DNA from 2 places in the Longispora sp. NPDC051575 genome. Region 2 is predicted to be linked to the other one. Evidence: riboswitches for the same ligand, from Rfam matches in the RefSeq annotation. Region 2 holds a riboswitch; the other holds the start of a gene.
What was found. A riboswitch is a leader RNA that binds a small molecule or an ion and turns the genes downstream of it on or off. The one in region 2 is predicted to bind thiamine pyrophosphate.

Region 1 (7,841 bases), on a different contig from region 2:
GGTCTCCACGCCGTTGACGACTATCTTCACGAAAACCTCCCGGGGGCGAAGGGCGCGAGGTCGACGCTGGGTTCCCGGTGCAGGAGCAGCGCCGTGACCACCTCGGCGGTGATGGGGGCGAGCAGGACGCCGTGCCGGTAGTGCCCGGTCGCGGCGAGGGTGCGGTCGTCGAGCCAGCCGATCAGCGGGGCGTTGTCCGGGGTACCGGGGCGCAGGCCGGCCCGCGCCTCCACCAGCTCGTACTCGGCCAGCTCCGGGAGGACCTCGATCGCGGTGTCGAGGAGGTCGCGGACGCCCTCGGCGGTGACCCGGGTGGAGAAGCCGCGCTCGGCGGTGGTGGCGCCCACGACGACCTCCCCGTCCTTTCGCGGCACAATATAGACATATTTCCCGTCAATGTAGCCCCGGATCACGTGCCGGATCGACGGCTTCCCGCGCAGCCGCAGCACCTCGCCGTGCACGGGCCGCACAGGCAACCCGCCCACCGCGCCACCAGGTCGCCCCGCCCAGGCCCCGGTCGCGATCACCGTCACATCGACCCCGTCCGACGGGTACCCGGCGGCCACCGGCACCCGTTCGCGCAGCGCCGCCAGTACCCGTCGGGGATCCACCTGGTGGTCACCGGGCGTCAGCAGCCCACCCCGGAGCCGGGGCGTCAGCGAGGGCTCCAACGCGCGCGGATCCACCTTCTCGGCCGGCAGGTCCCAGTCCGCGTACAACTGGCGGAGCCGGGCGAGTTCGCGCAGGTCGTCTCCTGTCCGCCCGACGAGCAGCGTGCCGTCGTCGCGGTAGCCGACCTCACCGAGCCCGGCCGCGAACTCCGGCCACCGCGCGGCACTGGCCAGCGACAGCCGGAGCAGGTCGACCTCGCCGAAGTAGGCCTCGGCGACCGGGGCGAGCATGCCGGCCGCGACGTTGGAGGCGCCCCGGGCGGGGGCGTCGTCGTACACCGTGACGTCGAGGCCCGCCGCCAGCGCGCGCCACGCCACGGACAACCCGATGATCCCGGCCCCCTGGACCGCGACCTTCATGACAGGGCCCTGAGCAGCGCCTTCGTGGCCACCCCGGGATCGTCGGCCGTGCTGACCGCGCTGACCACGGCGACGCCGTACGCCCCGGCCTCCAGGAGTTCGGGGACCCGTTCGAGGGTGACGCCGCCGATCGCGATGGCCGGCAGCCCGACGTGCGCCGCCGCCTCCAGCCCGGCGGGGCCGATCGGCTCGGGCAGGCCGTCCTTCGTGGACGTGTGGTAGCAGGGCCCGACGCCCACGTAGTCGGCCCCGTCGACCAGCGCGGCCCGGGCCCCGACGGCGTCGCGGGACGTCGCCCCGATGATCGCCGAGGAGCCGAGCAGTCGCCGCGCCACGGAAACGGGCAGGTCGAGGGCACCGAGGTGCACACCGTCCGCCTGCACGGCCAGCGCGATGTCCACCCGGTCGTTGATGAGGCACGTCGCCCCGTAGACCCGGCACAGCGCCCGGATCTCGGCGGCGAAGTCGAGGAAGTCGCGGTCGTGCACGCCGTCTTCCACCCGTACCTGGAAAAGGGGTGCCCCCGCGGCCAACGCGGCCCGCGCGACGGCGACGGCGTCCCGCCCGGGTCGGGCGTCGGTGAGGACATGGAGGCGACCGAGCATGATGAATCTCCTCCCTGCGCCGGCATGATCCGGATCAGGTTCTACGGTCGGCGGCTCACATCCGCCCTCTCAGCCCGGTCTACCGGACTCCCGTGGGTTCTCTTGCGGCACACGTTAGCGCACCTCAGCCGAGGAGGGAAGCACCGCGTAACTGATGCCTCACTGCACGGCTACGCCCCGTTCACCATGGTTTGCCGGTGCAGGACGTGGATGCGTTCGAGGAGTTCCGCGGCCGGTCCGTCGTGCAGCCAGCGGGCCCCGCCGAGCGCCTGCCGGAGCCGGACGAACTGTTCGGCGTCCAGGCCGTCCGGCGCTCCCCGGGCCGGGCCGGTCGGATCGGCCCAGGCGCGGGCCTCGACGCAGCGCAGGCCCGCGGCGGCCGCTCCCCGGGGGCGCGGGGCGAGGGCGTCCTCGACGGGGACGGGTGTCCGGCGGGGCCAGTGGGCCATCAGCGCCAGGTTGCCCCGGGCCCAGGCGCGGAGCGGCACGTGGCCGGCGAGGTCCGCGTAGGCGTGCGCGGCCCCGGCCTGGGCGAGGGCCGGGGACCAGGCGGCCATGTCGAAGGACGCGGCCGACATCAGGCCACAGAGTTGGGCGGCGACGAGAGACAACTCGGCCAGCTGGGCCGGGCGGCGCGTGCGTTCTAGAAGGGTGTAGGCGGTATCGCGGGCCCGACGCGCCTCGGCGAGAAAGTGCGAGGGCGGAACCTCCACATAGGTGTACGCCAGCCGGCGCACCTCCGCCCGCAATCGCTCGACGGTCCCCTCCCGCACGCCGATTCCCATTCGGCGAACGTGTTCGGCGGATTCCCGGGCCGCCTGGTGGGCAGCCTCGTACCCGGCGGTGCGCACCGGAACGGGGGCATTCCCGGCGGCGCCCACCGGCCCGACGAGTACCGCGAAGGGCTCCCGCCACAGGCTGCCCGCGACCCGCCGCGCGGAGGGTCGGGCCGTGCCGACCTGGCCCGCCATCCACCTCTGGAGCTGGCGGGCGGACAGCGTGGCCGGCTCGCCCAGGACCCTCGCGGCCCGGTCGAACCGCGCGCACCACTCGTCGATGGTGTGTTCGCTCCGCCGGATCAGGTATTCGAGTCGAGTCCGGTCCGCTACCCCGTCTTTCACATTCCGACCGTACCTCGGCGCCATTGGGCCTTCGGCGGGCGAATGTCGCCCCCTGAGCCGCACTTCCGGCGACCAATTCCGCATTGTGGCTGGTAGTCCAGCACGTCATCCGAGAGCGTCGCCCAAATGTCGTGCCAATGTCGTTGCGATGGCACAGTCGTACCACTCGCAATGTCGTTTCAACGTCGTTTCAATGTCGTGGCACCGTCGTCCTCAGCGGACGGACGGTGGGCGGCATGACGATGACGTACCAGGTGCTGATGACCAAGGTCACCGGCGAGTTCCCCGAACCGATCACCCGGATGGCGGTGTTCGACACCCGGGTGCAGGCACTGGCCACCGCGAAGGTGTGGTCGACCACCCAGGCGGTGTGCGACGGCACGTCCCGGGTCAAGGTGCTGGCGAGGCAGGCATGACGGAGGACACCGCGACGGCACTGGGCACACTGGACACCCACGAGGCCGACGGCCTGTACCGGATCATCACGCTCTGCCTGCACGACGACCAGTCGGACGAGGGCGACGGCGTGTACGCCTACTGGCTCGTCCCCGGCGAGAGCTACGGCCTGCGCCACGACGGCGTGACCTGGACGGTGGCGGGCGGCGCGTGGACGGAGCCGGGGCACACGTACCGGCTGCTCAGGAACGGTCAGCCGACGATGCTGGTGCCGACGGAGCACGGCGACGAGTGGCTGGACCCGGACCACGGCTACCTGACGCACCACGGGCCGGGCGGCTGGGAGCTCTGGCGCTACAACTCCTGACGGGTACGGGTGTGGGGCGCGCCGATCGGCGCGCCCCACCAAGGCCCGGGCACCGTCGTGACGTCAGACGGCCCAGGTCAGCGCACGTCCCACACCGGCTCCGGCACCTCGGTGACCTCCCCGTCGGTCCCGAACAGCAGGAACCGGTCGAACCCCCGGGTGAACCACCGGTCGTGGGTCACCGCGATCACGGTCCCCTCGAACCCCTTCAACCCTTCCTCCAGCGCCTCGGCCGACGCCAGGTCCAGGTTGTCCGTCGGCTCGTCGAGCAGCAGCAACGTGGCCCCGGACAGCTCCAGCATCAGAACCAGGAACCGGGCCTGCTGCCCGCCGGACAGGGTGCCGAACGTCTGGTCGCCCTGCGCGGCCAGCTCGTACCTGCCGAGGACGTTCATCGCGTCGTGCCGGACCCGGCCGGCCCGGTAGTCGTCGCCCCGCCAGAGAATCTCGACCAGGGTCTTGTCGTGTAGCTCGGGCCGGTCGTGCACCTGGGAGAAGTGCCCGGGGCGGACCCGCGCGCCGAGCCGGGCGACGCCGCCGTGCGCGACGGGCGCCAGTTCCACGAGGGGCACCTCCAGCGGGTCCGTGCCGCCCCGGCCGAGGAGGCGGAGGAAGTGGGACTTGCCGGTGCCGTTGGCGCCGAGGACCGCGACCCGGTCGCCGTACCAGACCTCGAAGTCGAACGGGAACGTCAGGTCGTCGAGTTCCAGCTGCTCGCAGATGACGGAACGTTTGGCGGTCCGCCCGCCGTCGAGCTTCATCCGGATGTCCTGGTCCTTCGGCGGCAGCGGGGGCGGCCCGTCGCCCTCGAACTTGGCCAGCCGGGTCTTCGCGGCCTGGTACCGCGACGCCAGCCCGTCGTTGTAGGCGGCCTTCTGCTTGTACATCAGCACCAGGTCCTTGAGTTTCTGGTGCTCCTCGTCCCAGCGCCGCCGGGTCTCCTCCATGCTGTCGTGCCGGTTGACCCGGGCCTCGTGCCAGCTGGCGAACCCGCCCGGATGCGTCCACGCGGAACCGCCCTCGACCGCGACGACCCGGTCGGCGGTGTTGGCGAGGAGTTCGCGGTCGTGGCTGACGTACAGCACGCTCTTGGGGGACTCGCGGAGCCGCTGTTCGAGCCAGCGTTTCGCGGGGACGTCGAGGAAGTTGTCCGGCTCGTCGAGGAGGAGGACCTCGTCGGGGCCGCGGAGCAGCAGTTCGAGGACGAAGCGTTTCTGCTCGCCGCCGGACAGGGTGCGCACGAGCCGGTGCCGGGCGGTGTCCCAGGCGATGTCGAGGACGGAGACGCTGGCGGTGTCGAAGGCGACCTCCGCCTCGTACCCGCCGACCTCGCCCCAGGCGGACAGCGCCGTCGCGTACCGCATCTGGGTCTTCTCGCTGTCCGACAGCGCGGCCTCGGCGCGGGCCAGGGCGAGCCCGGCGGCCCGGACCCGGACCGGCGCGAGGGTCATCGCGAGTTCGGCGAGGGTGGCGTCCTCGTGGTCGACCATGCTCCACGGCACGTCGTCGTCGAACCGGCCGACGACGGGGCGGAAGAACTGCCGCATCACGCCGAGCCCGCCGACCCGGGCGATGGCGCCCTCCTTGCTGTGCAGGTCGCCGGCGACCATCCGCAGCAGGGTCGTCTTCCCCGCGCCGTTCGGCCCGACGAGCGCGACCTTGGCGCCCTCCCCGACCCGGAACGACACGTCCCGAAACAGCTCACGGCCATCCGGCAGCGTGAACCCGACCCCTGCGACGTCTATGTATCCCACGGTGGCATCCTCCGGCCTACTCGGTCTCCGCGCGACCGACTTTCAGGATGCGGTACCCCTTCTGGCTGGCGTACTTCTCCGCCACCCAGCCCTCGGCCTCCAGCCAGTCGCGCAGCGAGTCGCCGCCGAGGTGCCGGGCGACGACGAGCCAGGCCAGCGCGTCCGGGCCGAGCCGGGGCAGCCAGAGCCGGAGCATCTCGTGCAGGGCTTCCTTGCCCACGTGGATCGGCGGGTTGCTGTAGATCCCGTCGAACACCACATCGACGGGTACGCCGTCCGGCTTGGCCGCGATCACCCGGTCCGACACCTCCAGGATCCGGGCGTTCTCCTCGACCAGTTCCAGGGCGCGCTCGTTCACGTCCACCGCATACATCGTCACCTTGGGTGACTGGTGAGCGAACACACAGCTGATCGGGCCGTAGCCGCAGCCGAGGTCGAGGAAGACGCCGCGGCCGGGGCGGGGGGCCTTCTTGAGCAGCACAGCGGTGCCGGCATCGAGCCGATTGGGGGAGAAAACCCCTGAGGACACCATGAATTGGTACTCGGTCGAGCCCACCGTAATGTCAATCATCCGACGCTTATCGGGTGTAGCTGGTATTTCGCTAAAGAAATGGTCCACGCGCTCATTCTCCCGACATCTTCGGCTGATGCTGTCCGGGCACCACTTGGGTAACCTGGCGGGCATGACCTACGGCGACCGAGGCTACGACGACCCTGACCCCGGTCAGTCCCAGCCCCGGCGGCGGCGAGCTGCCGAGCCGGACGATTCCCACGAGTACATCCCCGGTCAGTATGGCCAACAGGGCGGTTACGCCCCGGAGCCGGGCTACGCGACCTCCCCGGATCCCGGCTACAGCCCGCCGCCCGGTGGCACCCCGTTCGGCCAGCAGACCGTGGACCCGTACGCGCCGTACGGCTGGGAACAGCCCCAGCCCGAGGCCGACCCGTACCCGCAGCCGGCCTACGAGCCCGTCTCCGCCCCGCCGCCGGTGTTCGACCCGCCGCCCCCGACCCGCAAACGGTCCTCCAAGGGCTGGCTGGGCGCGCTCGCCGGGGTGCTGGCCGTGCTCCTGCTGCTCGGCTTCGGGATCGGCGCGTTCTTCCTGATCGACGAGGAGAAGCCCGCCGCCCAGGCGCCCGCGCCGTCCTCCGCCCCGCCGTCGGCCGCCCCGAGCGGCACCGCCTCCCCGGTCCCGGGCAAGAAGGACATCAACTCCCAGGCCACGGACCCGTCCCCGCTGACCGAGGTCGAGCTGTTCCCGGCGGCCACGGTCGCCATCGACGGCCGGGCGTACGCGATCCAGAAGACCCAGTCCCTGACCGACTGCAAGCTGGCGACGACGGGCGACCTGGGCACGGCGTACACGAAACTGGGCTGCACCCAGCTGGTCCGCGCGACCCTGTTCTCGCCGGGCAAGACGTTCGTGGCCACGATCGGGGTGCTCAACTTCCGGGACGCGGCCACCGCCACCGCCGCCAAGGCGGACACGAAGACGCTGCTCGGCTCCGGCAAGGGCGCGATCGCCGGTTGGGCCGTCGGGAACGGCACCGACGTCATCGCCGCCTCGGAGACGTACCTGTCCTGGCTCCCGGTCGGCCACTACCTGGTGTACTGCGTGGTGGCCCGCGCCGACGGCAAGAAGCCCGACCCGGCCGACCCGGCGGTGCAGCAGGTCCTCACGGACACGGCGGAGACGTACCTCAAGGGGCAGGTGGCACTGCGCGCCCAGGCGTGAGCCCGGGCGCGGCTCCGGCCACGGTCCGGCTGCCCGGCCACGGTCCGGCTACCGGCGGGCCTCAGGCCCCCGGCGACGCGTCCGGCGCGGTGAGCGTCCGGATGTTGCGGGTGACCGCCATCCGCGCCCGGTACTCCCCCGGCGCCGGATAGTCCACGTTCACCAGGGTCAACCCGTGCGCGGGCGCCACCCCCACCGCGTCCACCCGCGCCGAACTCGCCAGCTGCTCCCCCGGCCACTCCACCGGCCGCCGGCCCTCGCCCACCGCGATCAGCGCCCCGATCAGGCTGCGCACCATCGAGTGGCAGAACGCGTCCGCCTCGACCGTGGCGACGAGGACGCCGTCCGGGTCGCGCCGCCAGTCGAGCCGGAGCAGGTTGCGGATGGTGGTCGCGCCGTCCCGCCGTTTGCAGTACGCGGCGAAGTCGTGCTCGCCCAGCAGACCCCGGGAGGCGGCACTGAGGGCCTCCAGGTCCAACGGGCGCGGCCACCCGAGGGTGTTGCGCCTCGCGAGCGGCGCCGGCCCGCTGGGGGCGTCACAGACCCGGTACTCGTACCGCCGCCGCAGCGCCGCGAACCGCGCGTCGAAGTACTCGGGCGCGGGCTCCACGGCCAGCACCCGGACATCCCCCGGCAGCAGCCCGGCGAGCCGGCGGATGATGCTGGGCGCGAGCTCCTCCCACGCGGCGGCCGGCACGTCGATGTGGCAGACCTGGCCGGTGGCGTGCACGCCCGCGTCGGTCCGGCCCGCGACGGTCAGGTTGGCCACGGTCCGGAACACCCGGGTCAGCTCGCCGAGGAGCACGCCGGCGACGGTGCGGCGGGTCGGCT
Region 2 (7,841 bases):
CCGAGCTTGGCCACGGGGGAGCGCCGGGCGAGCGCGGTCTCCCGGACCACCAACGGCTCCCCGAACCTCATACCGGCACCCCGCGGACCGCCGCGCCGTGAGACCCGTGCGCCCGGTCGGGGCCGCGCGGGCTCACGCCGACACCCCGCCGGGCAGCCGCTGCACCCGGTCCGCGCAGGCCGCCACGAAGTCCGCGTCGTGCGTGACGATGGCCAGGCCGTGCCCGGAGTCCCGCAGTTCCCCGATCAGCACCACCAGCTCGCGCCAGGTCCGCAGATCCTGGCCGAACGTCGGCTCGTCGAGCACCAGCACGCGCGGGGCCGCCGCGAGCGCCGTCGCCACCGACAGCCGGCGCTGTTCCCCGCCCGACAGCGTGTAGGGGTTCGCCGCCGCCAACCGGGCCAGCCCCAGCCGTTCGAGCAGCTCCTCGGCCCGTTCGCGCGGGGCGGCCAGGGTGAGTTCGTCCACGACCCGGTTCGTCACGAACTGGTGCTCCGGGTTCTGGAACACCGAGCCGATCCGCCGGGCCAGATCGCCCGCCGGCCAGCGGTGCGGCGGCTCCGGGGCCAGCGCCGAGGTGAGCGTGCCCGTGGTGGGGGCCAGCAGGCCGCCCAGCAGGAGCGCCAGGCTCGACTTGCCCGCGCCGTTGGGGCCGACGAGGGCGAGGACCTCCCCGGCGCGTACCCGGACATCGGTCGGCGGAAGGGCGGCCGTCGTCGCACCGGCGTAGCGGAGGGTGAGCCCTTCCCCGGTCAGCAGATCCTCGACCACACCTCGACGGGTACCGGGGGCCCTGGCGGCCAGCCCCGTGAACCCGGGCACCCACACCCCCGCCGCCGCCAACGCCGCCCCGTGCCGCCCGAACACCTCGGCGGGCACCCCGTCGGCCAGCACCCCGCCGCCCGGCTCCAGCACCACCACCCGGTCCACCAGCGGCAACGCCTCGGCCACCCGGTGCTCCACCAGCACCATCGTCGTGTCGCCGACCGCGCGCCCGATCGCCGCGCGGACCAGTTCCGCGCCGGCCGGATCGAGATTGGCGGTCGGCTCGTCGAGCAGCAGCAGGTCCGGGCGGGCCACCAGGGCCCCGGCCAGGGCCAGCCGCTGCTGCTCGCCGCCGGACAGCGCGTCCACGGGCCGGTCCCGCGGGTACGGGAAGCCGACCTGCCGCAGGGTCGCGTCCACCCGGGGCCAGATCTCCGCGCGCGGCACGCCCAGGTTCTCCAGCCCGAACGCCACGTCGTCGCCGGACCGGGACATCACGAGCTGGCTCTGCGGGTCCTGGAAGACCACGCCGGCCGTGCCCGCGACGGTCAGGGTGCCCTCGCGTTCGCCGGAGTCCTCCGGGAGCAGGCCGGCGAGGGCGGCCAGCAGGGTGGACTTGCCGGCCCCGGACGGGCCGAGGAGCAGGACGCGTTCGCCGCGCTCGATGGTCAGGTCGACGCCGCGCAGGGCCCAGGCCCGCCGCCCGCCGTGCCGCCAGCCGAAGCCGGTCAGCCGCACGGCCGGGCCGCGGGTCGTGACGGCCGCGCCGCCCCCGGTGTCGGGTGCCTGGTCGCGCCGGGTCACACCAGCTCGCGGTCCCGGCCGGAGGGGAACCGGTCCAGGACGCCGGTGCGGGCCAGCGCCTGGGTCAGGACGTAGCCGCCGAGGCCCGCGACGACCACCGAGCTGACGGTGCCGATCGCGACGTAGGGCAGCTGGTAGGTGGCGAAGGCGAAGTCCTTGTACCAGGCGACCACGTCGAACACCGTCGCCGCGATCCCGGCGCCGGCCGCCGCGAGCAGCGCCACCGGCAGCTTGTAGCTGCGGTACAGGAACGCCGCGAACACGACCTCCGCGCCGAGGCCCTCCAGGAAGCCCTGGAGCAGCACCGTCATGCCCCACTTGTTGCCGAGGAACGCCGAGACGAGCGCGGCGAGGAACTCCACCAGCACGGCCGCGCCGGGCTTGCGGATGATCAGGGCGCCGAGGACGGCCGGGAGCAGCCAGACACCGTAGATGATCGTCGCGCCGGGCGGGAAGAAGGTGAACGCGTTACCGGCGACCTCCCAGAGCCCCGCCATCGCCCAGAAGATGACACCGAAGGCGACGGCGAGGACCGCCACCACCACAATGTCCACAGTGCGCCATTTGGTACTCATAGTGAAAGTCTCCCAGGGGTGAGCCGGGGAGCGACTCCCTTCGCCGGCATTACCCGGATCAGGTGTGGAGGGTCAGCGGTCGCCCGCACTCTCAGCGCTTCTCGCGCTCCCCTGTCGTATGCGGGCACCACCGTAGCAGCACAGGGCCCTGACCTGGAGATCAACAGCCGTTTCCCCGGATCCGGAAACTGTGAGATTCCTGGTACGGATGCGGGACTCGGCGCCCTGTCTGCTATTCACTGGGAGGTATGAAGCTCTATGCGGAGTTGCCGGCCCGTCGCACCCGGCAGATCGTGGCGGACGTCTCCGCCGTCGGCTGGACCGCGCTGTGGATCTGGCTGGCGTACCTGCTGCACCAGGCCATCAGTACCCTCGCCCAGATCCCGGACCGGGTCACCAAGGACGGCGACAGTCTCCGCGACTCCCTGAACGGTGCCGCCGAGGAGGCGCGCAGGATCCCGATCGCGGGCAAGGTGCTCGGGGAGAAGCTCGCCGACGCGGCCAAGGTCGCCCAGTCGGTGGCCGAGACCGGCAAGGACGGCAGCGAACTGGTCGGCCAGATCGCCCTGTTCACCGCGATCGTGGTCGCGGTCGCCGTCACCGTGCCGATCCTGCTGTTCTGGATCCTGGCCCGGACCCGGTGGATCCGGCGGGCCGGCACCGCCGTCGCGCTCCGCGACGAGCCGGCCGGCGAGGACCTGCTGGCCCTGCGCGCCCTGGCCACCGCCGGCCTCCGCGAGCTGCGGGCCGCCGCCGAGGATCCGGCCGGCGGCTGGCGGGCGAAGGACCCGGACACCGTGACGGCACTGGCCACCTTGGAGCTGGCCACTCTGGGCCTCAGATCCCGGTAAGGTGCACCATATGTCCGCAATCTTGGAGACGATCGACACGCTGTACGCCGCCCTCGACGCCAGGGACGGCTCGGCCATGGCCGCGTGTTACCACCCCGAGGCCCGGTTCCGTGACCCGCTGTTCGACCTGCGGGGCCCCGAGATCGGTGCGATGTGGCAGATGCTGACCTCCCGGAGCACGGACCTGCGCGCCGAGGTCTCCGACATCCGGGTCACCGGCGACACCAAGGCCCTGGCGCACTGGACGGCCCGGTACACGGTGGGGGCCCGGCCCGTGGTCAACGAGGTCCGCGCGGCGTACCGGTTCGCCGACGACGCCCGGATCATCGACCACGTGGACGCCTTCGACCTGCAGTACTGGGCCGGTCAGGCGCTCGGCGGGCTGCCCGCCCTGGTCACGAAGATGCCGGGCGGGGCGGGCCTGCTGCGCCGCAAGGTACGCCGGCAACTCGACGCGCACATCGCGAAGGCCGGCGTCTAGCGGGCCGGGGCCCATCGAGGGTCGGGCCCCAGCGGGACCCGGGGTCGGGCGTGGCGGCCCGGGTCAGCCGCGCTTGGCCGCGCACTCCGGGCACGTCCCGAAGATCTCCAACGTGTGCGCCACGTCCACGAACCCGTTGTCGCTGGCCATCTTCTCCGCCCAGCGCTCCACGGCCGGCCCCTCGACCTCCACGGCCTTGCCGCAGCTCCGGCAGACCAGATGGTGGTGGTGCCCCGTGCCGCACCGGCGGTAGAGGTGCTCGCCGCCGGGCGGGCGCATCACGTCGACCTCGTCGGCCTCGGCGAGGGCCTGCAACGTCCGGTACACCGTCGTCAGGCCGACCTTGTCGCCCTTGCCCCGGAGCATGGCGTGCAGTTCCTGGGCGCTGTGGAAGCCCTGCACCTCGCCGAGCAGCTCCATCACGGCGGAGCGCTGCTTCGTGCTTCTGGGTAAGGGCGCAGTCATGACACTCACGTTACCGGGCCGAGCACGACGTCCGGCGGCTCGGTATGGCCCGTGTCGTTCGGCGCGCGCACCGGTCTGCGGCGGCGCAGTACGGACGCGAAGGCCGCGACCAGCACGAACAGGCCCACGGCGAGCACCACGATGAACGCGCCGGGCGGGGTGTCGACCTCGGCGGCGAGCAGGACGCCCGCGCCGGAGACCGTGACCCCGATCACCATCGCCGCCACCAGGGTGGTCGTGAAGCCCCGGGTGACCTGCTGCGCGGTCGCCACCGGCACCACCATCAGGGCGCTGACCAGGAGCAGGCCGACGGCGCGCATCGCCGTCGTGACGGTCACCGCCGTGGTGACGGCGAGCAGGACGTTCAGGAAGCGCACCGGCAGGCCCGACACCCGGGCGTGCTCCTCGTCCTGGCTCACCGCGAACAGCCACGGCCGGCCGAGCAGGGTCACGCCGAGCACCCCCGCGCCCAGGATCAGCATCGCGGTCAGGTCGCTGCGGGAGGTGCCGTTCAGGGAGCCGAAGAGGTAGGACTGCAGGGTCGAGTTGGTGCCCTGTTTCGACAGCGAGATGAGGACGACGCCGCCGGCGATCCCGCCGTAGAACAGCATCGCCAGCGCCACGTCCCCGGACGCCTTCGCGCGTTCCCGGATCAGTTCGATCGCCACCGCGCCGGCCGCCGAGACGAGGACGGCGGTGAGCACCGGGGACGTCTTGAGCAGGAAGCCGATCGCGACGCCGGTCAGCGCCACGTGCCCGATCCCGTCGCCGATCAGCGACATCTTGCGCTGGACCAGGTAGATGCCGACCGAGGGCGCGATCAGGCCGATCAGCAGCGCCCCGATCAGGGACAACTGGAAGAACTCGTAGCTCAGGTAGTTCACTGGTTCAGCTCCCAGCGCGGGGTGGTGACCGGCGCGTGCGGGTGCTCGTGCACGTGGTCCGGGCAGGCGTGTCCGGGGGCCGGTTCGGGGGCCGCGCCGTCGTGCACCACCACGCCGCCGTGCAGGACGACGCTCCGGGTGATCAGGGGCTCCAGCGGGCCGAGTTCGTGCAGGACGACGACCACGGTGCCGCCGCCCGCGACGAACTGGCGGAGCGCGGCGGCGAACGCCTGCTGGCTGGCCGCGTCCACCCCGGCGGTCGGCTCGTCCATCACCAGCAGTTCGGGCTCGCCGCACAGCGCGCGGGCGATCAGGGCCCGCTGCTGCTGGCCGCCCGACAGGGTGCTGACCGGCTGCCGGGCCATCGAGGACAGCCCGACCGCGACGAGCGCGGAGTCGACGGCGCGCCGGTCGGCGGCGGACGCCGGGCGCAGGAAGCCGCGCCGGGCCAGCCGGCCGGCCGACACGAGTTCGCGGACCGTGGCCGGGACGCCCGAGGAGGCGCCGACCCGTTGCGGCACGTACCCGATCCGGGATCTGTTCCTCAGTTTCGCCAGCGGCTCGCCGAACAGTTCGACCGAGCCCGACGTGGCCGGGGTCAGCCCGAGGCACGCCTTGACCAGGGTGGACTTGCCGGAACCGTTGGCGCCGAGCAGCGCGACGACCTCGCCGGGCGCGATGCCCAGGGAGACGCCGCGCAGCACGGGCCGACCGTCGTAGGCGACGACGAGGTCGCGGGTCTGCAGGATCAAGAACACCCCAGTGCTGCACGGATCTGGCCGAGGTTGGACCGCATAATCTTGGCGTAGTCGTCCGAACTGCCCTCCGGCAGGCTCTCGATCGGGTCGAGCACCTCCGTCTTCGCGCCGGCCCCGGCCGCGATGGTCTCGGCGACCTTCGGGCTGACCAGAGCCTCGGTGAAGATGACCGTGGCCTTGTGCGCCTTGGCGGAGGCGATGATCTCGGCGATCTTCTGGGCCGAGGGCTCCTCGTCGGGGCTCAGGCCGGCGATCCCGACCTGGGTCAGCCCGTAGCGCGCGGCCAGGTAGCCGAAGGACTCGTGTGCGGTGACGATCTCGGTGCGCTGGCAGGTCTTGAGCCCCGCCGCGTACTCCTTGTCGATCGCCTCCAGCTCGACGCGCAGGGCGGCGGCCCGGGTCCGGTACCCGTCGGCGTGGTCGGGGTCGATCTTCCCGAGCCGCTCGGCGACCTTGTCCGCGATCGTGGCCAGCCGGGTCGGGTCGAGCCAGACGTGCGGGTCCTTGCCGGAGTGCCCCTCCTCGACGATGTCGGTGAGCGGCTGCACGGCGGCCACGTCGAACGCGCGGTCCTTGGCGTTCTGCGCGACGGCGTCGTCCACGGCCGGCTGGAACGTCGGCAGGTAGACCACCAGTTTGGCGTCGGCGATCAGCGCGGTCTGGGCGGCGGTGAGCTCCAGGTCGTGCGGCTCGGCACCCGGTTTGACCAGGTTCGTCACCTTGATATCGGGGCCGCCGACCCGCTCGGCCACCCACTGGAAGGGGTAGGCGGAGACGACGACGTCGGCGCGGTCCGCGCCCGAGCAGGCGGCGAGCGCGCCGGTGGCCAGGACGGCGGCGGCTACGAGGGCGAGGGGGCGCGTGAACATCCTTCAACTCTCCTCGCTAATGAGAATGATTGTCAACTTCGGTTACGTAAGATGTGAGTCAGGTCGCCTACCGGTTCGGACAGCCGGGTAGGTTGACTCCCATGCTCGTCGTCAATCGCTTCCGGGTCGCCACCGACACCGCCGCCTTCACCGAACGGGCGCACGCCGCGCTCCGGGCGCTGGCCGCCTGCCCCGGATACGTCTCCGGCCGCTTCGGGCGGGCCCCCGACGAACCCGACCTGTGGTGCGTGGCCACGGAGTGGAAGTCGGTCGGCGCGTACCGGCGGTCGCTCAGCAACTTCGACGTGAAGATGTACGCGACCCCCCTGCTCGCCCAGAGCATCGAGGAACCCAGCGCCTACGAGGTGCTGGCCAGCCTCGAACCGGGCGGCGAGCTCGTCGTCGCGGAGGGGGACTGGGTGCACGTCGAGGAGGGCCGGCGGTGACCGGGCCCCAGCCCCCGGGTTCCGACGAGTCGCGGGACGGCGCGCGGCCCCTGGGTCCCGACGAGTCGCGGGACGGCGCACGGCCCCCGGGTTCCCACGAGCCGCGAGGCGGAGCCCAGGGTCCCGAGCAGCCGCGGGAGACGGCCCAGGACGCGGTGCCCCCGGGCTACCCGGCCCCGCACCACGCGCCCGGACCCGACGTCCCCCCGCAGGCCCCGCCCCAGTCGCCCGTCGACTACGGCAAGGTGTCCTACAACACGCAGGACCCCGTCGCCCCCCAGCCCCCGGCCGGCCCCGGCGTCCAGCCCCCGTTCGTCGCCCCGCCCACCCAGCGCGACCAGCGCCGGATGTGGGCCGGGATCGGGATCGGCGCGGCGGCCCTCGTGTTGTGCGTCGGCGGCAGCATCGCCGGCTGTATCGGCCTGACCCTGTGGCTCGACACCGAACAGAACCAGGAGAGCGAGGCGGCGGTCGGCCGCTACCTGAACCCGCTCATCCGGGGCGAGTACGCGAAGGCGTACCTCGAACAGTGCGCTGACCTGCGCGAACTCGAAACCTCCGAGCAGTACGCCGCGCGGACCTCGCAGCGCCCCAAGCTGCTCGGCTACACGATCACCGAGGCCGGACCGGCCACCGACGCCGACCCGGCCGCGATGGTGCGCCTGGTCAGGGTGCAGTTCCGGTACGAGTCCGGGACCGAGTCCGGACAATTCAGGGTGATCCATGATCAGGCCGACAAGCGGTACCAGGTCTGCGGCGGCGACATCTGACCCCACGGGTACTCTGGGTCACTGTCGACACCCCGCCACCGACCGCCAGCCGGATGGAGCAGAACCAGCATGTCCGCCGACCGCATTGACGCCATCGTCAGCCTCTGCAAGCGCCGTGGATTCGTCTTCCCGTCCAGCGAGATCTACGGCGGCACCCGGTCGGCGTGGGACTA

Region 1: it holds a riboswitch for thiamine pyrophosphate, as region 2 does, so the genes downstream of both, thiE (thiamine phosphate synthase) here and AB0M43_RS28450 (ECF transporter S component) in region 2, are expected to answer to the same signal.

What each region holds. Positions count from the first base shown of each region.
Region 1 covers NZ_JBFAZP010000011.1:88,491-96,331, forward strand. Annotated here, with positions in the region: gene thiS (sulfur carrier protein ThiS) at 1-9, opposite strand, end outside; gene AB0M43_RS31330 (FAD-dependent oxidoreductase) at 27-1,031, opposite strand; gene thiE (thiamine phosphate synthase) at 1,028-1,636, opposite strand; TPP riboswitch at 1,631-1,740, opposite strand; gene AB0M43_RS31340 (hypothetical protein) at 1,807-2,757, opposite strand; gene AB0M43_RS31345 (hypothetical protein) at 2,994-3,173, shown strand; gene AB0M43_RS31350 (hypothetical protein) at 3,170-3,520, shown strand; gene AB0M43_RS31355 (ATP-binding cassette domain-containing protein) at 3,598-5,274, opposite strand; gene AB0M43_RS31360 (methyltransferase) at 5,291-5,806, opposite strand; gene AB0M43_RS31365 (hypothetical protein) at 5,958-7,010, shown strand; gene truA (tRNA pseudouridine(38-40) synthase TruA) at 7,072-7,841, opposite strand, start outside.
Region 2 covers NZ_JBFAZP010000009.1:318,595-326,435, reverse strand. Annotated here, with positions in the region: gene AB0M43_RS28460 (energy-coupling factor transporter transmembrane component T) at 1-71, opposite strand, end outside; gene AB0M43_RS28455 (ATP-binding cassette domain-containing protein) at 133-1,503, opposite strand; gene AB0M43_RS28450 (ECF transporter S component) at 1,566-2,144, opposite strand; TPP riboswitch at 2,163-2,267, opposite strand; gene AB0M43_RS28445 (hypothetical protein) at 2,393-2,995, shown strand; gene AB0M43_RS28440 (nuclear transport factor 2 family protein) at 3,006-3,476, shown strand; gene AB0M43_RS28435 (transcriptional repressor) at 3,540-3,941, opposite strand; gene AB0M43_RS28430 (metal ABC transporter permease) at 3,947-4,825, opposite strand; gene AB0M43_RS28425 (ATP-binding cassette domain-containing protein) at 4,822-5,583, opposite strand; gene AB0M43_RS28420 (metal ABC transporter substrate-binding protein) at 5,574-6,452, opposite strand; gene AB0M43_RS28415 (antibiotic biosynthesis monooxygenase) at 6,554-6,898, shown strand; gene AB0M43_RS28410 (hypothetical protein) at 6,895-7,668, shown strand; gene AB0M43_RS28405 (glycine--tRNA ligase) at 7,738-7,841, shown strand, end outside.